Regions from separate parts of the Bacillus sp. PK3-067 genome, predicted to be linked through region 3. Evidence: riboswitches for the same ligand, from Rfam matches in the RefSeq annotation. Region 3 holds a riboswitch; each other region holds the start of a gene.

Region 1 (8,488 bases), on a different replicon from region 3:
TAAACAATCCAACTTTTGTAATTCTTTGATCATGTTCTTTTGCCCATTGTGGTCCGTTCATTTCAGCATCCTTTACCATCGACCTTAATTTAAATACATTAAACTTCTTCCCGTTTATACCTAAACGTTCTTGAAAGTATATTGGAGCCCCTGATGTTTCTAAGGTAATCATAATACAAAAGAACAACATAATTGGTATTGTTAATAGTAACAATATGATTGAAAATATAATATCAAACAAGCGTTTTACACTTCGATTCAATATGCTAGGCTTTTCTTGAGCCGGAATCGTATACAACTTGGCTTGATTTGTTTCACGAATCATGGATCGTTACCCCCACATTCAAGAATATAAAATTATACCTATTAATTCACATTCTTTCCTATTTATATCCGCTATTACTTTTTGCACTGTACGTAATGAATCTTTTTGCTTTTTAACTGCTAAAACCACTCCATCGCATTTCCCTGCAATAATGTGCGTAGCAGGAAGTTCAAATACTTCAGAAGAATAAACGAAAATGTAATCAAAATCTTCTTTCCACTTAGCAATCGCATTATCAAATTCATCCATAGCAACTAAAGGCGTCCCTGTGTGTACTGTTTTTTTTGCAGGAATACAATATAAGTATTTAGACAAATTACTAGAAAAAGATTCATAATTGCAGGAGGAGGAGCTTATTATATCGTTTACTGTTATCATGTGATCACTTTGTAATAATACATGTAATTTAGGGTCAGAAAAATTCACATCAATAAGTAACACCTTTTTCTTCATTTCTGCAAACACTAGACTCATATTTACTATAAGTGAGGCAACAACCCCTCTGTCCTTCGTTGAACTAACTGTGAATAGTTGTTTTCCAGATTTTTTCAGCTCGTGATACACCGTATAAAACTGCTCTTTCATCAGATCATCATGCAAATCGAATGGCAGCTGTTTCTTTGTCCTAAACATCGACATGTTCACCTCGATATATAGATGATTGTTTATCAATCTCTGTAGATTTCTGTTTTCTATTCGGTTTCACATTTATGTGACCAATAACAGAGACTGTTGTTATTTTCTCTAAATCTTGTTCCGTGTATATACGTTCATCAAAATAATCTCGAAATACAGCTAAACCTATCCCAACAAAAAAACTAACAATTAAAGAAATAGGAATGATCAGTTGAAATTTCGGAAACAATTTTTCAGCCTGTTCCTGTAACTCAGGATCCGTCAACACTTTCACACCTTGTACATTTGTGTACTGTTGAAAACTTTGTTGTGATTGCTCTGCCAATGTCTTTACAATGTCTTTCACGATTTTCGGATTGGAATCTTTTACTGTAACAGTTACAATTTGTGAGTTGTCCGTATTCACAACCGAGATTTTTTGTGCTAATTCATAACTTGATTGCTCTAATTTCAAAGTTTTTTTGACTGTTGAAATAATTAATGGGCTTTTTAAAATATCAACATACGATGTTACTAGTTGCTTATTTTCTTGTGTTTTATTTGTTGAATTTTCCTTATTAAACTCATCTAAATTCCCAACAAGAATTTGCGTTGAATATTGATATGACGGCTTTAAAACATACATAGAGATAAGAACTAAAGAAGCGGTTAAACAACACATCGTTAAAATAATCGTTACGAATCTTCTTTTCAGTAATTGTTGAAAATCTTTTATACTCATTTCTTGCTTCAATTATTTCACCGCCCTTTTCTGAATAACATCCTGCAATTCACTCTTTACAGATAACCCTTTCTCTCTTCTATCCACTTGTTTTGTTACATACTTTCCGACTCCGAATGCAAATTTTTCTACATATACATACGAAAGCATTGCAAGTATAAACGAAAAAACAAGTGAAAAAATTAAAATAATAGGCAACGGTAATATTTCATGGAGCATGTATATAAGGGAAAACAACGATATAATATGGTATAAATAAAGACTGTAAGAAATCTTCCCCAAATATAACAAATATTTATTATGTAGCAAGGACGACAAAGTTGATATTGACAAACTTAATATGACAAATAGACTTGCACTTATCGCCACTACGTAGTCTCGAAATATAAAATTATTGAGCACTTTAATTTCTCCTATAAGCCCTTCATACATAAAAAGTAAAATCGCAAATAAAAACCATGCAATTTTTGTGTTTTTAGTACAATTACTATAAAAAACTATTAAATTATTTTTATACTTCGCAACTAGTGCTCCTAGTAAAAACAGTACTGTGTAATGCAATGTTAATGCATAGCTTGTTAATGTTAAGCCCGAGCGAAACAAAAATAATATTACGACAGAACATATACTAAAACTAAACAATAATAGTAATGAACACCTTAACGTTTTTCGTAAGCAAATCATCAAAATTAACGGAAAAATTATTGATATTCGCATTTCATGGACAAGTGACCAAATCACACCGTTATATGCATCTGTATTATATTTCCCAACCAATAAAATATGTTGTGCGATTAAGCTTGAAGAACTTTCAATCGTCCATGAGCGATTAAACCATTCACTTAAATAAGAAATACCATATTCACTAATTGTAATCTGGCATACAATAGCTATAATTATTGCCACAATATAAGGAATATATATTCTGCATATACGTTTTAAAAGGTATGACCCATAGCTACTATAGTTTTTTTGAATAGATTCATACAAAACAAATCCGCTCAAAACAAAAAAGATAATAACTGATTCGTTACCACTACTAAAAATTAGACGAGCAGGCGTTTCTTTTAATAGATACACAACAAATGGTTTATTATCTTCATAACTGTAATTTTGAAATGCTGAAAAAATCATTAAATGATGACCAATCATTACTACTAATGAAGAAATCCCTCTTATAGAGTCCAATTCTTCGTATCTTTTCATCTTTTTACATCAACTCCTAATGAAATGATAATAATCATTTCAAAGCGACATCTTTATTCATATTCCTCTCCTTTCTTTTCATTCCAATTTTTCATATTAAAATGATTTTATAGTATAAATTTGAGTGTATTGTAACATTTTTTGTAATATTTTGAATAGAAAATCTCAAAAATTGGTATATACCAATTTCAACCTCGAAAAATGAGTAATATTGATAGAAAAACGCTATAAAAATATCTTGCATATTTACAAAATTAAAGAGCTGAATAGCGTTTTTTCAATATAAAATAAAAAAGATAGCCTACATAGGCTATCTTTTTTATTTTATTTAATTACTGGCACCACTATATGCTACATGTCGTTTCTCAATTCTCTCTTCAATTTCTTTCATATTTTCTTTATTATTTAATAGTGATTGTTTATTTTCAATTAATAATTGTTTAAAAGATTTTCTCACTTTTTTTCTCATTTTCATTGTCCTCCTTGGGGGATGGTTTATATAAAAGATAAAGAATTATCTGTGTGTTCTTATAATAATTGATTGTTGTGAATTCTATTTGAACTTCATATGAAAATTCCGTTTATTTTCTGACAACTTTGTGAACACGAAAAAATGATTATCTAAAACTATGTTGAAATTAATTCACTTCATGATAAAAGTTATTATTTTCATCAACTTTTATCATTATATCTTGTCGAAATATTTATATATTTAAAATTGAGTTCGACATAATTTTATTTATTATCATACTGTTTACAAAAACAAAAAGAAGGTGTCACCAAGTCAAAGTTCGACTTATGCAACATCCCTCTTCCCAAACTATTTATAGCATATTTATTAATATTTCAGGTCTTCCCCAATTCATTTCTTCACAAACAAATCTAAGTTTTTCTTCATCCATTGTGTGTAATCCTTCTTCTAGTGAACATGAAATTGGAACTTCACAGTGAATTTGGGCTAATTGTAACGAAATATTTAAGTTCTCTAAATCACTTTCAATCTTCGTACGCTGCGCTTTTGTTAATGACTCTACATTTTCTAGTACAGCGGATACTGTTCCGTGCTCTTGAATAAGCTTATACGCTGTTTTTTCACCGATACCTTTTACCCCTGGATAATTATCACTTGTATCTCCCATGAAAGCTTTTGCATGGACGATTTGCCACGGCTCTACACCTTTTTCTTCCATGATTTTCTCCGGTGTGTAATATTCGTAATTTCCAATTCCTTTACGCAGAAGCATAACTGTAACGTTCTTATCAACAAGTTGAAGTAAATCTGTATCACCAGTTAAAATATAAACTTCAGCTTCATTGCAATATTGTTTTGCAAGCGTACCGATACAATCGTCCGCTTCGTAGCCTTTCATACCGATAACTGGAATGGATAATTTCGCAGTCATTTCTTGCACTAAATCAAATTGAGGAATTAATTCTTCTGGTGGCGCTGCACGATTTGCTTTATAATTCGAGAACGATTCTGTTCTAAATGTCGTACTTCCCATATCCCAGCATGTAACGATATGTGTTGGTTCGATCGCTTGCGTAGCTGTTAACAAGTGTTTCATATAACCATGAATCCCGTTCGTAGGGGTTCCATCTTGTCGTTTCATAAATTGTCCGTAGACACTTGTTGCGTAAAAAGCACGAAATAATAGTGCCATACCATCAACTAATAATACTTTTTTCATAATTCCTCTCCTATTAAAAAAATAATAACCTCACGTTATCACGTAAGGTTATATAAATAGATTACCATTCTACGTTTTTGCTCAACTTTGTCTATTATACATTGTTTTTGTATATTTAGCACCATTAACACATTAAGACGTTCTACTACAACAAGTATGCAATATGCCTGAATACGTATTTTTTCCAGTAGAAACAACGATAGCTTTTGCATTTCCACTAACGATATGCGAACCTTTAAAACATACATTTTCAAGCTCAAGTGGATTATAATCTTTCATCCGTTTTAATGGAATAAATCGTTTACGTTCAAGATGATAGCAGCTCTCAAACTTCTCTATATTCGCTTCGTTTCCCGTTAACACAGACTCATTCACTAATAAATCATCTGCATAAATAATACGTACATCAGCTGGCACAGCATCTCCAGCCGAAAGAAAAATCATATCTCCAGGTACAAGTTCTTGCACTGGTATCTCCATCATTTTCAGTTCACTATTTAACCCTGTACTACTAGAACATTCTACTCTAGATACAGTAATCGTTTCACGTTGTAATTCATCACACACACGTTGTTTTGAAAAACCTGGAATCATGCCACCAAGCTTCATCATTACTTCTGCGAGAAGTGCTCTTTTTGAAGTTAGTTCATTTCGGCCATATACTTGAATACGTTTTTGCGCCTCTTTCATTGATAGTCCGTCTCTTGTTGTTTTAAAATATGCAAATACAGATTTTACATCTCTTGTTGCAATTTCAATTAATAAATCTTTATTTTTTTGGAGCATTGTTTGTTCTTTTATTGATTTTTTACTTAGTTTATATGACGTGTTACCCACAGTTTTGTTTGCATATAACATATTATCGTCTCCTCCTTTACAACATAGGAAGAAACGCTTTGTTTCTCAATTTATCCACTTTACTGTGAAAGTGTCTCGCGTTTTATAAACGCTACATTATGATAAATATAGAGGGAGGAACAAATCGTTTCCTGCCTACATCATATATTTTTGATTTGAAGTATATGGGTAACGGAACCGAGTCAGAATTTGACATGCTCCTCACCTCCTCGTTTAATTTTATAGTTTATACTATGAAATTACTCATAGCTTGGTAACAAAAAAGGCCCCTACCCTTAAGAGAGTAGCGGCCATTACATACACAAATAAACGATTTCTAATATAATTAGAAATCTACGGACCTCTCCCTCACCGAGTTTTAGCACTGTATAGCATAGGTACATTACCAGCTACGTTAAGAAAAACCTTAATTCGATCATTCCTGTTGACCCATTGGCGTCTCTCGACATTTTTGGGCAGTAGCATTTCTCTATACAGGAGCCTCACCTAACAGAGACTTATTTTCATTACATTGAAAATGTTACTCTTATTTAAAATAGATGTCAACCGTAGCCTACAATTTTTTCAAAAGGTATGGCAAACTAACATATATAAAGTGTAACTTTAATCAGTGGAGGTTTTGTTCATCCCCCACTGATTATTAGCCCTCACCAATCGGGCTTTTACGGGATAAAATAAAAAACTTTACGTTTAAACGTAAAGTTTTTAATAAGTTATACAACCAGCAATTACAATCCCAATTGAAATTGATAAAAACATAAGAAAAAGACCGACTGCTTGATTATCTTCTTCGAGACTTTTGTTTATATTAAAGCGTGGTGTAAGCCACTCAGCTAAATAAAAGACGATAATTTGAGCCAAAATCCCAACTGCTCCCCACGAAATCATATCAAGAAGTGAAATTGAATTAGCTGCTGTCGAATATAAAACAACAGCTAACCCAAGTAATCGTCCTCCAAGCACATAGCTTACCGCCTTATTTCCTTGAGCCATTAACTTAAATTCCTTTACTTTCGTTGTCACTTCCATCAAGAACAGACCTATACATAAAAGGCCGAGTGTTACTACTAAATATAATAAAAAATTAATCATTTTTTCCCCTCCTTTTTATACCTACCGGTAAATAGTACGATTCATTTCCTGTAATCTTTTCTCCCGCACGAATACCGATACTACTCGCTTTTCCAGCAATTAAAAACGAACCAAACACATATGACAGTTTCTCGATCCCTTTTTCTGTTTCCAAGGATACGACTGGCAGTTCGATATACTTTTGAAATATCGGCAGTGACGCTTTATATGTTTGGTGTGCATTTTGAAGCATAATATTTTCGTCTTTATCGCGAATCGTAATTGTATCTCCTTCTCTCCCAAATGAAGGTTTTTGAACGAAAGAACCTTTTCCTAAAAATAAATCTGGTTCTAAATATGTAGGTAACATATATTCTTTAATCCACTGTTGTTCCTCATTTGTATAAAAGGCCTCTTCTTCTGCTAACCCCCAAATAAGACACTGAATTGATTTTGGCTGAAGTAAAAATGCTGACAAAGGATTTATTATAAAAAGCTTTCCGGCTTTTACAAGTTGTAACAATTCCACACCTACCAAATCTCCTGTTTCAGGATCTTGATCCTCAATTAAATCTTCTATCGGATATGTTTGGCGATATAAAACATCAATCTTCGCCCCATCTTTATCGACTAGAGCATCCTTTGTAATTCTAAGTTCTGACATTGGCACTACTTTATTTTCAACATGGCATAGCTGACTTAAATACATAGTGGTATTCCAATCCTCGATATGTTCATGATGTGCTGAAAAAACAACATTTGGATTATCTAATCCCTTTGTCGCTTCCATTACTGCTTTCGTTACACCAGAAGATAGCAATCGTTCTTGATCCGAGTTTGGATCATCATAGCCTAGATTTCCACATACTTTCCCATTCATTTGAAAACATTCCACAATAAAAGTTGGTGTATCACTATTAAACTCAAGCATTTTGATTTTGTTATCCTCTGTTACAGCAAAATCAAATCGCGAAATTACAGATTCAGGATAGAGCCCTTTCATTCTAATGAAAGATAAACTCGCGGATGGAAAGCCAAGATCTAGAAGCTGTTCGTCACTTAAATTACGCAGCAGTCTAGCAGTCTTAAAAAATATTTTCCCCATTCGTTCAGTCGCTAAGTGTAATTGGTCCAAAGTCTGATTTGTTATAGAAAAAACATGAAACAAACTATACTCACATTCATATAAATCCGACCAAAAATCCGGATATTTTAAATAAAATTCTTTTCGATCCCTTATGTATTGCGACATATTTTAGCCCCCAAATCCTCCCTTTGAACCGCTTCCAATTCCACCTTTAAATTCAGCAGACGATTGATACGATTTAAACGCCGATGAATTTTTAAAAGTGGATTTATTTTGATAGTATCGCCCACCATAGAAATAATGCCCACGATAACCTGAACTACTATCATCACACTGCCATACCCCAAGTTCATCATCCCAATCCCAATCAGAACAACTATTATCATTTGGTTTTGGGGGAAGATCTTGTGCGCAACCAAATAAAGTGCCAGTCATTAAAGACGTTACGACACCACCTACTAGCCATTTCGTTTTTGTCACCTTCGCACTCCCCTTTTTAAATTCTATTCCTATTATATAGGATGGCATGATAAAGTAGAAGAAAAAGGAAGAAGAGGGATTAAATGCGCTTAGAATATCGACTTAATGATGAAACGAAAGGGTATCCTGCTTTATGGAACTACGCCAATATTTCTAATTCTGAAATTATCGCACGCATGACTTGTGAATATTTTATTAAAGAGAAAAATACTTATGTTGTTACTGCAACTTCGGTTGATCCAGACGGAACAGCAGTTATTTATATTCAAAAAGAAGTTTTCGCAAATGACCCTTCAGACCCTACATACTCCTACATCGGTTTTGAAATTAGAGAACTAAGTGAAACGAGTTCAAACATAGTAGATAGTCAAGATGTATGGAACTATGAAGAAATTTTACCATCTCTTCATTCA
Region 2 (8,488 bases), on a different replicon from region 3:
TATTCAAAACATTTCCTTTCTCGGTGCAGGCTCTATTGCCGAAGCTATTATTGGTGGCTTGTTACATGCAAATGTCGTTAAAGGTGAACAAATTACTGTAAGTAATCGTTCTAACGAGACAAGATTACAAGAGCTACATAAAAAATACGGTGTCAAAGGTACTCATAATAAAAAAGAATTACTTACTGATGCAAATATTCTTTTTCTAGCAATGAAACCAAAGGATGTTGCAGAGGCGCTTACCCCTTTTAAAGAATACATAAATAATAACGTGCTTATTATTTCATTACTAGCAGGTGTTTCTACTGACTCAATTAGAAAACTACTTCAAAAAGACGTTCCAATTATTCGTGCAATGCCAAATACATCCGCAGCCATTTTAAAATCAGCTACCGCTATCTCCCCTTCAAAACATGCAACAGCGGAGCATATTCGCACTGCAACATCTTTATTTGAAACGATTGGTCTCGTCTCTGTTGTAGGGGAAGAAGATATGCATGCTGTCACTGCATTATCCGGAAGTGGACCTGCTTATATTTATTACGTAGTGGAAGCTATGGAAGAAGCTGCAAAAAAAATCGGTTTAAAAGAAGATGTTGCAAAATCACTTATTCTTCAAACGATGATTGGTGCTGCTGAAATGCTAAAAGCAAGTGACAAACACCCTTCTATTTTGAGAAAGGAAATTACTTCTCCTGGTGGAACTACCGAAGCAGGTATTGAAGTATTACAAGAACATAAATTTCAACAAGCACTTATTTCTTGTATTACACAGGCAACGAAACGATCACATAATCTTGGAAAAACATTAGAACAACTAACAAAAGAAAAATAGAAAAAGGAGCTCAAGTTTATTTGAGCTCCTTTTTCTATAATTACACTTAGTTATTGTTCTTCCCAAAAATCTCTTCTTGCAGGCGACGACCAGTCGGCGTTGCTGCAAGTCCACCTTCTGCTGTTTCACGAAGTGCTACTGGCATCGTTTGTCCGATTCTAAACATTGCCTCAATTACTTCATCACATGGAATTGTACTCGTTACACCAGCTAATGCTAAATCTGCTGAAATCATCGCATTCGCAGCTCCTGCTGCATTACGTTTTACACAAGGTACTTCTACAAGTCCTGCAACAGGATCACACACTAAACCAAGCATGTTCTTTAATGAAATTGCCATCGCTGTAGCTGCTTGATCTTGTGTTCCACCAGCCATCTCAACTGCGGCTGCAGCCGCCATTCCACTTGCTGAACCAACTTCAGCTTGGCATCCTCCCGCTGCACCAGAAATACAAGCGTTATTCGCAACAACCATACCGAAAGCTCCTGCTGTAAATAAGAATTCAATCATTTCTTCACGTGTAGGCTGCAATTTTTCTCTTAGTGCAAATAGTACACCTGGCACTGTTCCAGCAGAACCTGCTGTTGGTGTTGCACAAATAATTCCCATCGCTGCGTTTACTTCATTTGTTGCAACAGCTTTGCTTACTGCATCCAAAATCGTATCTCCAGATAAGCCTTTTCCGCTCTTCATATACGCTTGAACTTTTACAGCATCTCCACCAGTTAAACCAGTTGGTGATTTCACGCCGCGAATACCACGTTCTACTGCTTGCTCCATCACGACTAAGTTCTTTTCCATACCAGCAATTACTTCTTCACGTGAAATACTTCTTGTTTCCATTTCACATTGAATCATAATTTCTGCGATTTTTACATTTTGTTCTTTAGCTTGCGCCACTAGTTCCGCTGCGTTCCGAAACATGGTGTGTCCCCCCTGCAATTATTCCATAATAGTTACTTGACAAATATTTTGTTGCGCTTTTATTTCTTCAATTACTTCATCTGCTAATAATTCATCTGTTTCAATGACCATAAGCGCTCTTCTTCCTTTTTCTTTACGAGAAACACTCATTGTACTAATGTTAATCTCATGTTTCGCAAGGATTGAAGCTACCGCTGCAATAGCACCGAAGCGATCGTTATTTACAATAAGTAGTGCTGGGCTCGTGCCTGATAATTGAAGATCGAATCCGTTTAATTCTACAACTTCAATTTTACCGCCACCAATTGAGCAAGCAACAACTTCAATTTCATCTTCACCTTTATACAAACGAATTCTCGCTGTATTTGGATGAGGTGCATTGGCATCTTCTTCAATGAATTCCACTTCAATTTCGCGCTCTTTTGCTATTTCTAGCGCCTCTGGAATACGTAAGTCATCTGTTTCAAATCCTAATATTCCACCGATTAGTGCTACATCCGTACCATGCCCTCGATACGTCTTTGCAAATGATCCATATAACGAAATGCTTACTCTTTCTGGTTCATGACGAAACAGCTGGCGAGCAACTTGCCCCATTCTTGCCGCGCCTGCTGTATGTGAACTTGATGGTCCAATCATAACTGGACCGATAATATCAAATACTGAGCGATACTTCATCATAACTCCCCCTAAACCTCTATGAAAAAATTTATTCTACTATTCTATTAAGTTGCTACATCTGTCGCTTTTCCAGTTGTACCACGAATTTGTTCTGCTGTACGAATTGGATAGTTTTTGAATAAAAGTAATCCAATATAACCTGAAATAATACCAGTTATCATACTACATAAGAATCTTAGCATTATTTTCATTTAAAAATGATACAAGATGATCCAGAATAAAGTCTGGTAGCAATCCAAAGTTTAACACAGAAGCCATTGCAAGCATAGCATAAACAAGTGATATAACCATTGCTAATGCAACTAAATTTGCACCCGCTATTCCGCCTAGACTACCTGCTGATGTTCTGAACTCTTTTAAAGAGTGGTGTACCAATTAAATCTCCACCACCTTATTAATAAAAAGCTTCTACTAAGGAACTCGCAATAGCTACACTTGCTAATCATATCGTTTAGCTAAAAAGTGAAAAAGACTTATGACAAATAATAGTAATATCTTTCCTATTATAATTCTCGTGTTACTCTCTCATGATTTAGTCAACTTCACTTGTTACGATAATGACTAAAATACATGCGACTTATCATAAATTATAATCTGCCCTCATTATAGCTTGTTTTTTATAAAACGCTTACTTTTGTTGAATTTTAAAAGTTCTGAATAAAATTCCATTTCTGCTATTTGTATCACTTGTATGTCATCTGACTTATATAACAGTTTTTCTAAATAATCATTATTTCGTATTTTTATCGTATATATTCAAACCATTCTAATTTTCTGTACCATCCAAGTATAAGTATAAAATAATAACAGTTTTATTTTTAAATTTTTTTAGACATAAAAAAATGGTAACCCGCCGTTACCATTTTTTACAAAATTATTATTTTTCTACTGGGAATGATTTCAAATCTGTCGCTATTTCTGTATTAGAAAACAACTCTCTAGCCTCTTTCAATAATTCCTTATATGTATCTCCTTGATAACGAGAACTAATGTGAGTTAATATTAGTCGCTTCGCATTTGCCTGAAGTGCAATGCTCGCAGCTTGCTTAGATGTAGAATGAAAATAATCATACGCTTGTTGCTCATCTTCTGCTGCGAAAGTCGCTTCATGGACAAGTACATCTGCATCTTGCGCAAGCTCCCTACTCGCTTCGCAATATCGCGTATCACCTAAGATAGTAATAATTCTTCCTTTTTGAGGTGGGCCGATAAACTCATTTCCATTTAATATCGTGCCATCCTCTAATTCAACTACTTCACCATCTTTTAAACGTTTAAAGATTGGACCTGGTTTCACACCCATCTCAAGCAACTTATCAACTAAAAGAGCACCTTGTATATCTTTCTCTACAATACGATATCCAAAGCATTCTATACCGTGTGACAATCTTTTCGTTTCTACATAAAATTCATTATCTTCAAATACGGTACCTTCTTCTGTTATCTCCACAACTTCAAGTGGATATTTCACATGTGTCGTACTTACCGATAATGCCACTTCAATAAATTGTTTAATTCCTTTCGGTCCATACACCGTTAAAGGCGTAGTTCCTCCTTGAAATGAACGGCTACCTAATAAACCAGGCAATCCAAAAATATGATCGCCATGTAAATGCGTAATAAATATTTTTTCAATGCGGCGCGGACGTACAGATGTATGTAATATTTGATGTTGCGTGGCCTCGCCACAATCAAATAACCAAGTTTGTCCTCGTTCTTCTAACAATTGTAAAGCAATTGCTGAAACGTTCCTTCCTTTTGAAGGAACACCTGCACCAGTTCCTAAAAATACAAATTCCACTTTCTTTCCTCCAGCTCTAAATATACTCTATCTCTCATCTTACGGAATGTTATTTCAAATGGCAAATTGAATTTACATAACCAAACATCTAGACAACTATATAACACGAACGTTATACTCAAAAAATTTAGCTATCGTTCGTGTTTTGTGTTAAAATGATTATACTACATTTTAAGGGAGCGTTTTATTATGAAAGAAGTATTTCGTTTACAAACTGATTTTTCATCTTCATTTGATCGCTGGGTAAGTTCTTTCGTGTCTGATCACCCAGCACAATTAGAATGGACAACTTTAAAGGAATTAATCCATGAATATACAACATCACATACAAATGATACGTTACCAGCATATATTTCTTCAGCTTTAACATATTACGCCCAACGCGTTTCAACTACAAACAGTTCAGAGATTGTTATTTTTGAAAACCCTACAATCTCGTAATCTATAATAAAAAAGCACTGGTTACAGTGCTTTTTTATTTATACTTATTTAGCAAATGATTATATTCCGTCCAAAAGTCGGTATACATACTTCGCTCAAACTCATTTGAAATTATCTTTTCACTTGATTTATTAAATAATTCTTTTGCTTGTAGTGCAAAAGAAACAATTTGTTTTCTATATTCATTTTCATTTACTTCTATATGAAGCCCTTCATAGTATATAGCCTTTTGATCAGTAGAAATAACTTTGACAAAATCCTTTAAAACCACATTTTCACCTATATGGTTTATAGTCCAATGAATTGAAATTGGGCATCCTAACATGAGCATAGTGCCACATCCGTGCAAAATAAGCCCCTCTTCATTTTCAATATCACAAATATATTCTTTATCTAAAGTTCGTAACAGAGCTAAAGCTGATTCACTTATTCCCCATTCCTCATCCATACCTGTTTGTGTAATAATCGTTCCATCCACATTTAAATAAATTTCCCCGTGAGAACATAAATCTTCCTGCTCATTAAACAACCACTTTTGATTCTCAATATTTATAATAAAATTTTGTGGTCCCATTACAAATTCCCCTTTTATAAAAATATTTATTTTTCATATTATTTATAATCAATATCATACATTTCATCCCACATATCTATTATAAATCCGTTTAATATTTTAAAAACACAGATAAAAAAGATATTGACACTACAATTTTACAGTGCTAACATTCAACATGTAATTGAATATGGTCTCTGTTAGGTGAGGCTCCTGTATAGAGAAACGCTGCTGCCCAAAAATGTCGAGAGACGCCAATGGGTCAACAGGAAAGGTCGGAATGAAGGCCTTTTTTAATGTAGCTGGTTTCAGTACCTATGCTATACAGTGCTAAAACTCAACGAGGGAGAGGTGCATGTATTTTGTCATACACAAAAACTGTTTTTATTTATGTCTACTAACAGTCTTTGTTGTGGACTCTTTTAGCTGCGAATTCAGACCTTTACTCGTTTTGAGTAAAGGTCTTTTTACGTCTATATGCACCTTACTATGAAACAAACATAGCATATTCAGAAACTACTAAATTGTACGGAGGTGAGGAACAGTTGGCAATTGATGATTCGGCCCAGATACCCATACGTTTTACATTCATATTTCATCATGTAGGTAGGAAAGAAACTGTTCCTCACCATTTCAAATAGTTAGGTAACAGATTGTTTCCTCCTTCATGACAGAGGAGGAACTACCGATGTTTAATTTACAAAGACAAGAAACAAAGCATGCTTATGAGCAAGATAGCATGAAAACAAATAACGAATTATTAGTGGAGGTTGCAACACAAGATGTAAGCTCTGCGTTAAAACTTTTAGAAACAACACAAGATGGATTATCTAAACAAGAAGCGTCTCGTAGACTTTCTTTATATGGTCCGAACGAAATAGCTCATAATAAAATGGCGCCGTGGTACATTCAATTTCTGTTGGCATTTAAAAATCCATTTATTTTCGTTTTATTAGCTCTTGGAGCACTCTCCTTTTTCACGGATGATATGCAAGGAACAATTGTCGTATCTGCAATGGTACTACTTAGTGCAACAATTCGGTTTTCCCAAGAATTTCGTTCTCAAAAAGCTGCCGATAAGTTAAAAGCTATGGTTCGAACAACTGCAAGCGTATTTAGAATAAATGGATTTGTACATGAAACAAAAAATGTAACGAATTTAAATCGAAATTACACAACAGAAATTCCAATTGAGGAACTTGTACCTGGCGATATCATTTCCCTTTCAGCCGGTGATATCATTCCAGCTGATGTGCGTATTGTATCCGCTAAAGATTTATTTGTTAATCAATCTTCTTTAACAGGGGAAGCACTTCCTGTAGAAAAATACGAACACTGCTACCATACAGAAAATAAGCATATCTTACCGACAAACATGAAAAAAAATTACAATCCACTCGATATGGAAAACCTTTGTTTCATGGGAACAAATATTGTAAGTGGTAGCGCAAAAGCTGTTGTCATCTCAACAAGTACCGATACGTATTTCGGCTCTTTAGCCAATAAGGTAATTGGAAAGCGTGTAGAAACAAGCTTTGATAAAGGTGTAAACAAAGTAAGCTGGCTCTTAATTACATTCATGCTTATTATGGCACCTATTGTCCTTCTCATTAATGGATTCACAAAAGGTGATTGGCAAGAAGCTTTCTTCTTCGCTATTGCCGTCGCTGTTGGCCTTACACCTGAAATGTTACCAATGATTGTAACTGCTAATTTAGCTAAAGGTGCCGTTAAAATGTCTAAACAAAAAGTAATTGTAAAACAGCTAAATTCTATTCAAAACTTAGGTGCTATGAACATTCTTTGTACAGATAAAACCGGAACTTTAACAGAAGATAAAGTTGTCCTTGTTCGTCACTTAGATCCCAAGGGAAATGAATGCAATCGCGTCTTGCAATTTGCCTATTTAAATAGTTTCTATCAAACTGGATTGAAAAATTTAATAGATAAAGCTGTTATTAAGCATACAGAGGAAAACAATACATTTAATCCATCAGCTTTTCAAAAGCTAGATGAAATTCCATTCGATTTCGCCCGCCGGCGTATGTCAGTCATCGTAAAGGATATTTCAGGTGAACATACAATGGTTTGTAAAGGTGCCGTAGAAGAAATTTTATCAATTTGTAACTACACTGAAGTGGATGAAAAAATCGTTCCACTCACCGAGGAAATACGTTCAAATGTCAAAAAAATAAGTGAGACACTAAATAGTGAAGGTATGCGGGTTATTGCTGTGGCTTATAAAAAAGATAGAAGAATAAATGATACAGAGTACGCAGTAAAAGACGAAACTGATATGATTCTCGCTGGATATATCGGCTTTTTAGATCCACCGAAACCATCTGCAGCAGCTGCAATTCAAGCATTACAAAAACATGGTGTACAAGTGAAAATTTTAACTGGCGATAACGAAATTGTTACAAGAAAGGTTTGTAAAGAAGTTGGATTAGATATCTGCGAACCAATCCTCGGTTACGAGATTGATTCTTTACCAGATAAAGCATTAGCAAAACTTGCCGAAGAAACGACTGTATTTGCGAAGCTTAATCCCATGCAAAAATCTCGTATTATACACGCATTACAAGGAAATGGATACACTGTAGGTTACATGGGAGACGGCATTAACGATGCTGTAGCATTACGTGAAGCTGATGTCGGAATATCTGTTGATACTGCTACTGATATTGCGAAAGAAGCTTCCGATATTATTCTACTCGAAAAAAGTTTAACTATATTAGAAGCAGGGATTTTAGAAGGACGTACTACATTCGGAAATATTTTAAAATATATTAAGATGACAGCTAGCTCTAACTTCGGTAATGTGTTTAGCGTGTTAGTAGCAAGTGCTTTCATTCCTTTTTTACCGATGCTTGCCATTCATCTTTTAATTCAAAACTTACTTTATGATATTTCACAACTTTCTATTCCATGGGACAAAATGGATAAAGAGTTTCTAGAAAAACCACGAAAATGGGATACTGCAAACTTACGAAACTTCATTATTTGTATCGGCCCAATTAGTTCTATATTTGATATTATCACATACGTAGTCATGTGGAATGTATTTGGTGCAAATACACCGAGCGAGCAATCATTATTCCAGTCCGGTTGGTTTGTCGTTGGGTTGTTAACACAAACTTTAATTGTTCACATGATAAGAACACAAAAGATTCCATTTATTCAAAGCACTGCATCAACACCAGTCGTTTTATTAACCGCTCTTATTATGGCAATCGGGATTTATATTCCATT
Region 3 (8,488 bases):
CCCAACCACCGTCTCCTTCTGTAATCATTTTTTCTCCATTTACAATTAACTGTGGCATAAATCCTGCTGCTGAAACGATTTGTTTATCCAGAAGTTGTTGGGTAGAATAATTTCCTGTTATCATTTGCCCAAACTTTGTTAAACCGGTAATAATTGTAGAGGTATTTCTATCTATATTTGTATCAATAGCTTTCCCATTTTCTATTACTATGCCAGTTGCAACATTTCCTCCACCCCTTCCTGTTTCATCTGCAAATCCACTTGCATTCACAGCAACAAGTGCATGATTACGTTTTGCCATTACACTAATTTTTTCTCCCCTGTTAGCGCCCTGTGTTCCTTGATGGCTAACAAGTTTAACATTGAAGGGATTGCTAATGGTAACTAACCTTCCTTCGAAAAGAAAACGACTATCTTTATTGCTTTTAATTGTTTCTACATCAATTTCTAATGGCTGATTTTTTAATTCTTCTAATCTTTTTCCTGCTATTTTTTTATAAATATGCTCATCACTGTTTGACCATTTCGGATGATTAATTCTATCTTGCAGTTTATCTAGTTCCTTTTGGGATAGGAATGTATATTTCGCATATTGCGGATGTTGAGAAGTTAGTATACTCCCAGCGATTGTTATACGAAGCTCTCGGCCATAACTAGTACCAAATAATATTCCTATGCCAATAAGCATGAAAATAGAAAATAGGAGCAAAATTCGTTTGAAGATTTTTCTTAGATGTTTCATAGTTTTATCCTCCGGTATTAATTACATTCAATGAATCCTTTAAAATATTTTTTAATAAAGACAAAAGTGTTTATTTTCCTTATTCCCGAGTTCCCCACTAAGTCTTAGCAAGCGATGCAAAATACTTAATTTACATTTCGTATTTATTTAAGTGTATACTTACAAATTTAATAACGTTTTTGCAACCATGAAATAAATTACTAATCCTGTTCCGTCAACAAATGTTGTAATAAATGGACCTGAAACAACTGCAGGATCTAGTTTTAATTTCCTTAAAATCAAGGGTAAAACAGCTGCTACAAGAGAAGCCCAAATAACAATAAATAATAAAGTAATTGCTACAACTTGTGCAACTTCTGTTCCAACTCCTAACATATAAGCACGAGTGAGCCCAGCTATCCCAAGTGCAAGTCCAAGAAGCATACCAATTGCAAATTCCTTTTTCATTACACGGAAAATGTCTTTAAATTTCATCTCTCCAATACCAATTGCACGAGTAATTGTTGCTACAACCTGTGTTCCTGTATTCCCTCCAGTACCTACTAATAATGGAACAAAGAAAGCAAGGGCAACTATAGTTTCAATTTCGTCTTCAAAATACTTTAATACTGTACCTGTATATGCCTCAGCAACAAAAAGAAGTAATAACCATGGTAGACGTTTTAAGAAAATGCTCCAAATGCTAGCTTCAAAGTAAGATTGATTCAATGGTTCACTTCCACCTAACTTTTGAATATCTTCTGTAGCTTCTGATTCCATAACATTCATTACGTCATCAAATGTTATAATACCAATCATTTTATTATTTGCTGTTGTGACAGGTATTGCTGCTAAATTATAATTCAGTAGCTTTTTTACAACTTCTTGCTGGTCAACTTCAGCGTGTACTGAAATTATCTCTTGAATCATGATAGTAGATAATATCTCTTCATCTGCTGCTAGTAATAACTCATGTATGGAAACGATTCCCTCAAGATGACCATGACTATCAAGAACATAACTATAAGATATTGATTCTACATTTTTAGAATGTTCCCTAATGTACTTCAATGTCATTTTTACTGACCAATTTCCTCTAACTGCAACAAAATCACTTGTTACAAGACTTCCTGCCGTTTCAGGTTTGAAAGTCATCAATTTTTTCACGTTATGTTTTGTGATTTTATCTAGATACGCCATTAATTTAGCCTGTTTTTCCGGATGAACCGCTAACAGCAAATCTACTAATTCATCAATCGGTTGTAAATTTAGTAACTTTTTAGCTTTGTTTTCAGATAAGTGAATTAAGATATTATATTTTTCTTCTGCACTCATATATTGAAGAATTTTAGAGCTTTTTAATACAGGAATCGTATCTAGCAATATGACTCGATCTTCAATTGAAAACTGTTTTACTTCTTGCGCAATATCATACGATGCATGACGTAAAACTTTCTCTTCATCCAAGTTATTTTTGGTTATAAGTAATTCCTTTAATAATTTCTTCATGTTAACTCCTCCTCATATTGCTAAGGGAGACTCTAGAGTTTCATGAGTGGTTTTGTTTTATTTTATCTGTCTTTAATTTTTTATTAGAGCAATAATAGTGACATTGCAATCAATTCATTAGCTAGAATTACCTCCTTTTTGAATATAGACAAGATAAAAATAAATAAAATTAAACAGAAAAACCTTTACTCAAAAAGGAGTAAAGGTTTTTTCACAATACAAATAAATGATTATTAAGACAGCTCTACCAAAATCACAGAGGTGCCTTTCTATCAAATCGTATACCACTCCCTCGTTGAGTTTTAGCACTGTATAGCATAGGTTTTTATAACCAGCTACATTAAGAAGGGCCTTAATCCGACCGTTCCTGTTGACCCATTGGCGTCTCTCGACATTTTTGGGCAGCAGCGTTTCTCTATACAGGAGCCTCACCTAACAAAGTTTATTGAATTACTTCAAAATTTAAACCAGAATTTAATATTTGTCAACTGACTTTCAATTCCATTTATAAAAAAATGTTTATAGAAAATGAAATTATATTTTATTATAAATTTAAAATTGCCCTTAAAAACATAGAATTCAAATAGATTTAATTCGAAGAAACGTTATAAAACATATGAATTTTATTGTTTTTAATCAAATTCCAACTTTATAACAAAAGATGAATAATTAGTCATTCTGTATATCAAAAGAACATTCATAAAAAAATCTTCTTTTATGATTAAAATCTTCTTTACTGTTTATCAAATTTATATGGTTAAACTACTTAATCAAACAATACACTACAAGTCAAAAATATGTACTTATACGGAATGATTACATACATTTTTTCAAATCATTTCTCAAAGGACTATAAAGCAATAAAACAAATAAAATTAGCAATATGGTTGCTTGACAAGCAAAAAAAATATATTTATGCTTGCTACACGAAACAAACACATAAAATTTATATTGCTTAACCTGTTAGGTGAGGCTCCTATGCAAACACAGGCTATTGCCCAAAAATGTCGAAAGACGCCAATGGGTAGAACAGGAATTGTCGGATTAAGGCTCTTCTTAAGATAGCTAAGTAATGAATTTTCATTACTTTACGTTGTATAGTGCCAAAGCTCTACTAGGGGGACAAAAGCCTTATTTAGTCATGCCATTTTGAATCCCTCTAGTTACATACTAGGGGGATTTTTGCGTAAAAAAACAGGGAGTAAGCGATAGAATCTTCCTAAACAAAAGTCATTTTTAGTAATTGACGAGAACAAGATTCTATTCATTAGCAAATGTAATATTATGTTTTGTTTTAGATCAGGAGGATATTAAAATGAAAAAAATATTAAAACTCGATTATCTATTGCTCCTTCCTCTATTCATAACATGTACTTTAGGTATTATCATGATGTATAGTGCAAGCTCCATTGTCGCTGTCCAACATTACGGTTATAACAGTAGACATTTTGTTGATTCTCAATTAACAAAGCTACTTTTAGGAACAATAGGGTTAATAGTTTGTGCTTTACTCCCATATGAAATATGGAAAAAACGAATAGTCTCAATCTGTATTATGGTTGGGGGGATTTTTTTATTAATTATGGTTTTATGGAAAGGAAAAGTGGTAAATAATGCTCAATCATGGATCTTTGGAATACAGCCAGCTGAATTTCTTAAATTAGGAACAATACTTGTAACAGCCCGTTTTTTTGCATTACGACAAGAACAAGCTAAAAATAACTGGAGTGGTATCGGAAAACTTTTATTTTTTTTAGCTACAATTTTTTTTCTTATCTTTAAACAACCAAATTTAGGATCTGCACTTTTAATATTAGGTATAGGTTTTAGCATATTTCTTTGCTCAGGAATAAATATAAATCTACTAATCAAAAGAACTATCATCAGTTCTATTTTGTGGTTACCTATTTTATATTTCTTGATTCAATATAGTTTGTCAGAAGTTCAAAAGACACGTATTACTACGATTTTCAATCCCTTTCTTGATGCGCAAGGAAATGGATACCAGCTTGTAAATTCTTTTATTTCCATTGGCTCTGGAGGAATCACTGGTCGTGGATTTGGAAATAGCATACAAAAAACAGGTTATCTTCCGGAACCACATACTGATTTTATAATGGCAATAGTTTCTGAAGAACTAGGATTTATTGGTGTATTTATTCTATTGGTTGGAGTTTGGACTATAGTACTTCGCTCCTTAAAAATTGCACAATTATGTGTAGATCCATTCGGCAGTTTTATAGCAATTGGTATAGGATGTATGATTGGTATGCAATCTGTTGTAAATTTAGGTGGTATTACGGGACTATTTCCTCTTACAGGTACTCCATTTCCATTTGTAAGTTTTGGTGGAAGTTCTTTAATGGTCAATTTAATATCGGTAGGAATATTAATTAATATTTCAATTTTTAATAAAATTAAGTTTGATAATCATTATATATAATTTTAATATTTTAATTAAAAAACTTAAAATCTGACCTCATTAATTTATCTATATTTAAAGAATTTCTAATTTATTTTTAACTGTATTAATATTTATGTTCCTTTTAATACGAAAAAGACAGGCATAAATATATGCCTGCCTTCCGTTCTCATAATCAATTAAACCTAAAACAACGTGAGGTTAACCAAATCTAGATACTGTCTTCTACGCCCTATTTTTTACTTTTCCAAAACAATTTCTGCTATTTCATTAGCATATTTTTTAGAGTCAAATTCATCATAGTTACTTAGTACCACAACAGACAAAGATACTTGTGGAAACCTCATGAAGTGTGAACGATAGCCTGCCCAGCTTCCTGAATGTTCTAAGTATTTACAGTTAAAACCTTCCGCAAGCCTTAGCCCAAAAGCATAATCTTCATTGTCAATAATCGTCTCTCCAGTTGGAGAAATTTTTGGACCTATTTCGCTCATCCTTTTAACAAGGTCATTTCCACCAACAGTACCTGTAGTTAAATTCTCTCCCCATCTTACAAGATCTTCAACATTTGTATGAACTGCTCCATCCCCTGTATGTTCCCAAGGGCTTTCATAGACCATATATGCTCCTTGTTCATTCTTTGAATACCCTCTAGCAATTGAAATAGTAGTTGGGTAGCAATCCACAATCGTTGTGTCTTTCATGTGTAAAGGATCAAAAATACGTTCCTTTGCAAACTGACGTAGGGACTTGCCACTTACCTTCTCTACCACTAGTGACAATAAAAAATATCCTGTATTGCTATACTCAAATTTTGTGCCAACTGGGAATATTGCAATTTGATGATTTTTAAGGTGCTTTAGCGATTCTTCCACAGTTAATATATCAGTAAATTTTATATTTTCTGCTTGAGCCAATTCCATATAATCAACTAGTCCACCAGTGTGATGAATTAGATGTCTCAATGTTACAGGTTCAGCATATGCACCTACAGAAGGGACAAATTTTACAATTGAATCATCTAAACTCAATTTCCTCTCTTGTTCTAAGAGTAATATAGAAAATGCTGAGAATTGCTTAGAAACTGAAGCAATATTAAAAATATTTTTTGTGTTTATAGGTGAATTTTTCTCTATAGAAGCTAAGCCAACCGCACCTTTATAAGTTGGACTTATGACAACATGGGAATTAGCTATTCAAGGTGTAAAAGTTGTCGTTTTAGAGAGAAGATTAAATCGGATAAGAAATTCTAGAGCACTCACACTTCACCCTCGCTCCTTAGAATTAATGGCTATGAGAGGTATTGAAAATCGATTTTTATCTAGAGGTAAGAAATCAGATACCAGCCATTTTGCTACCTTAGATACAAGATTAAACTTTAAAAATTTAGATACTGATTTTCCATATACGCTTTTTATCCCCCAATCTATTACAGAAGAAATATTAGAAGAGCGTGCGCTAGAATTAGGTGTAGACATTAAACGTGGTCATACTTTAAAAGATTTAAAATAATTTTGTACTATACAGTAATGAAACCGAATTCATTTTTATTTAATCAAGAGATTTCGATTTATTATTGGGGTAGCACCACATGACCATCAACTTAAGAAAACAAGTTACCCCAAAACGATAAAAACACAAAATTTCCATTTAGAGAGTACTTTAAATCTTAGCTTGATGGACATGGGGATGTTTTGCTAGCTTGATAGGAAAACATCTCCGTATATATAAGGTTTTTAATTAAAATAGGTCGCCAGTCATTACAGTCATAAACTCCTTAAAAAACTGTTCATAATTCATTTGTATTGCAATCCTATGTTTTGGACGGTCACCGAATGTTTCTGGTTCAAAGGTAGATCTAAAATCTCCTATACTTTGTCCTCTTACAGTATCAAGTACATTAACTGTCACTGCCGATTGATGGTACATAAAAATATCATCACGATTAGTTGCAATTAAAGTAAGTGCATCATGAACCGGGCTACCTTGTATTCCAGGAACTTTTTTTTGATAAAATTGATAATAGTAATAGTCTAAAAGAGGCTTTAAAAATTTAGTTTTCCCTTTAGAGTGGATATAATTGACCATTTCCGGTGTTACAATAGCTGATTGTGTAACATTCAAAGGATAAATTGATAGATTCTTTGCATATCTCATTACAATATTGGCTGCTCCAGGATCGCCATAAAAGTTAGCTTCAGCAATTGGAGTAACATTTCCTGGATATAGAAAAGCTCCTCCCATAATATAATAAGAATGTACATATTCCATCACATCACCATAAAGGAGAAATAAAGTTGCAAGTGAAGTTAGCCGTCCGGTATTTACGATAATAAGTTCATTTTTATGCTGCTTAATAAGTGTGAGAACCTCAAAAAAATTCTCAAATGTCTGAATCTCTAGTTCTGGATGAATGGGACCTATTCCAAATTTACCGTGAACTTCTGGATAAAAAGTTTCTGCTTCTGAAGACATGGAATGCTCCGCCCCACCAAAAACTTTTATATATTCTTTACCTACACTTTTAAGTAAAAAGCGAACATTTCTAACAACTTCAGCTTTAGGTACGTTCCCATAGTCTGCAACAATTCCTATAACATCAATTTTATCTGTTAAATGCGCATATATGATAGCTATCGTATCGTCAATTCCGAAATCCCCAAAAAACAGTACTTTTTTCCCCATACAATATTGCTCCTTAAATTTACTAGTTTTCAAAACGTATTATACTTATTTATCGTAAGATAAGATTGTTCTCATGTTTATTTGTAGTACGATATATGAATGAATTCATCTAGTTAACATACACTTTCGTTAATAATGAGCAAATTCCTTTTGTATGAAATGAAATAGTATGGAATTACTAACCTTAACAAGCTTTTTCTGATATCCTCTACTCATTATTTGGTCCTCAAAATGAATAAAATAGATTATTCTTTCTGTAGAATTATAGGTAAGGAAAACGTATTTTTCGCTATATGGGTAGTGCAAAATCTTAGCTTTATAGCGATGGGGTAGCACCACATACCCGTCAACCTAAGAATTCCGAAATACCCCAAAATAAAAAAGCGTAGAAATAAAACCCTTCTACACTTTTTTATTACTTAACTAAATATAATTTCTCTTATTGAAATTTCTAATTACCTTATTCAAAATTACAAAAGAAACAATATATTTCATCTTTTATTATGAATAAGATCAACTTTTAGTTTACCTTAATTTTACTATGGATAATAATTTAACTGTATAGTTTATATACTATTAATTCTTTATGATGGAATCATTTTCTTATTTTAGATTTTCTTGTTTTGGTACAATTTTAATAGATTTCTTACTAATCCGTATAAGCATACCAAAAGAGAGAAAGATAAAAAATCCGCCAAAAAGAGCAAATACAACTGTAGGATTGAAATGTGCTAATAATACCCCCGAAACAATAGGTCCTACAGCCATTCCCATATATCTAATAAAGTTAAACATTCCCATTGCACTTCCTCTATTATGTTCAAATTCATTTGCAATCATAGTAGCAAATAAAGGAGTAAGGATACCAATTGATATTCCGTGAAGAATTAAAGCAACTGTTACGCCAATTAAAGTTTTCGAGTGTGTCACAGCAAATAGTATAACGCTCAAAGCTAATACTACATTTCCAGCTATAAAAAGCTTTTTTTGTGAAATTTTTGATTGAATTGTTTTAAAAGTCATGCTGCCAATTATTAAACTAATAGCCATTGGTAAGTAAAGTAAACCCACTACCTGTAAACTTAATTGATAATGATCAGTTAATAAGATTGGTAAGTAAACAAGGAAGGAGAAATAAAGAAAAAATGCAA

Evidence for each region. Region 3 has a riboswitch for magnesium ahead of mgtE (magnesium transporter). Riboswitches for the same ligand answer to the same signal wherever they lie in the genome.
Region 1: linked by a shared signal. The riboswitch ahead of M1D73_RS07890 (P-type ATPase actuator domain-containing protein) and the one ahead of mgtE (magnesium transporter) in region 3 are both predicted to bind magnesium.
Region 2: linked by a shared signal. The riboswitch ahead of mgtA (magnesium-translocating P-type ATPase) and the one ahead of mgtE (magnesium transporter) in region 3 are both predicted to bind magnesium.

The regions. Positions count from the first base shown of each region.
Region 1 covers NZ_CP096490.1:1,498,713-1,507,200, reverse strand. The annotation lists gene M1D73_RS07920 (sugar transferase) at 1-325, opposite strand, end outside; gene M1D73_RS07915 (CpsD/CapB family tyrosine-protein kinase) at 344-964, opposite strand; gene M1D73_RS07910 (YveK family protein) at 951-1,694, opposite strand; gene M1D73_RS07905 (acyltransferase family protein) at 1,695-2,888, opposite strand; gene M1D73_RS07900 (FbpB family small basic protein) at 3,217-3,357, opposite strand; gene M1D73_RS07895 (5'-3' exonuclease) at 3,713-4,579, opposite strand; gene M1D73_RS07890 (P-type ATPase actuator domain-containing protein) at 4,712-5,437, opposite strand; M-box (ykoK) riboswitch at 5,773-5,938, opposite strand; gene M1D73_RS07885 (DUF350 domain-containing protein) at 6,143-6,529, opposite strand; gene M1D73_RS07880 (glutathionylspermidine synthase family protein) at 6,522-7,760, opposite strand; gene M1D73_RS07875 (hypothetical protein) at 7,764-8,075, opposite strand; gene M1D73_RS07870 (hypothetical protein) at 8,159-8,488, shown strand, end outside.
Region 2 covers NZ_CP096490.1:4,156,555-4,165,042, forward strand. The annotation lists gene proI (pyrroline-5-carboxylate reductase ProI) at 1-835, shown strand, start outside; gene sdaAA (L-serine ammonia-lyase, iron-sulfur-dependent, subunit alpha) at 882-1,760, opposite strand; gene sdaAB (L-serine ammonia-lyase, iron-sulfur-dependent subunit beta) at 1,779-2,438, opposite strand; gene M1D73_RS21315 (hypothetical protein) at 2,604-2,816, opposite strand; gene rnz (ribonuclease Z) at 3,319-4,242, opposite strand; gene M1D73_RS21325 (DUF3932 family protein) at 4,432-4,683, shown strand; gene M1D73_RS21330 (hypothetical protein) at 4,718-5,257, opposite strand; M-box (ykoK) riboswitch at 5,426-5,593, shown strand; gene mgtA (magnesium-translocating P-type ATPase) at 5,925-8,488, shown strand, end outside.
Region 3 covers NZ_CP096491.1:145,394-153,881, reverse strand. The annotation lists gene M1D73_RS28520 (phosphodiester glycosidase family protein) at 1-742, opposite strand, end outside; gene mgtE (magnesium transporter) at 902-2,230, opposite strand; M-box (ykoK) riboswitch at 2,512-2,677, opposite strand; M-box (ykoK) riboswitch at 3,183-3,359, shown strand; gene M1D73_RS28510 (FtsW/RodA/SpoVE family cell cycle protein) at 3,546-4,673, shown strand; partial or broken gene M1D73_RS28505 (serine hydrolase domain-containing protein) at 4,892-5,818, opposite strand; partial or broken gene M1D73_RS28500 (FAD-dependent monooxygenase) at 5,826-6,161, shown strand; gene M1D73_RS28495 (nucleoside hydrolase) at 6,393-7,337, opposite strand; gene M1D73_RS28490 (MFS transporter) at 7,941-8,488, opposite strand, start outside.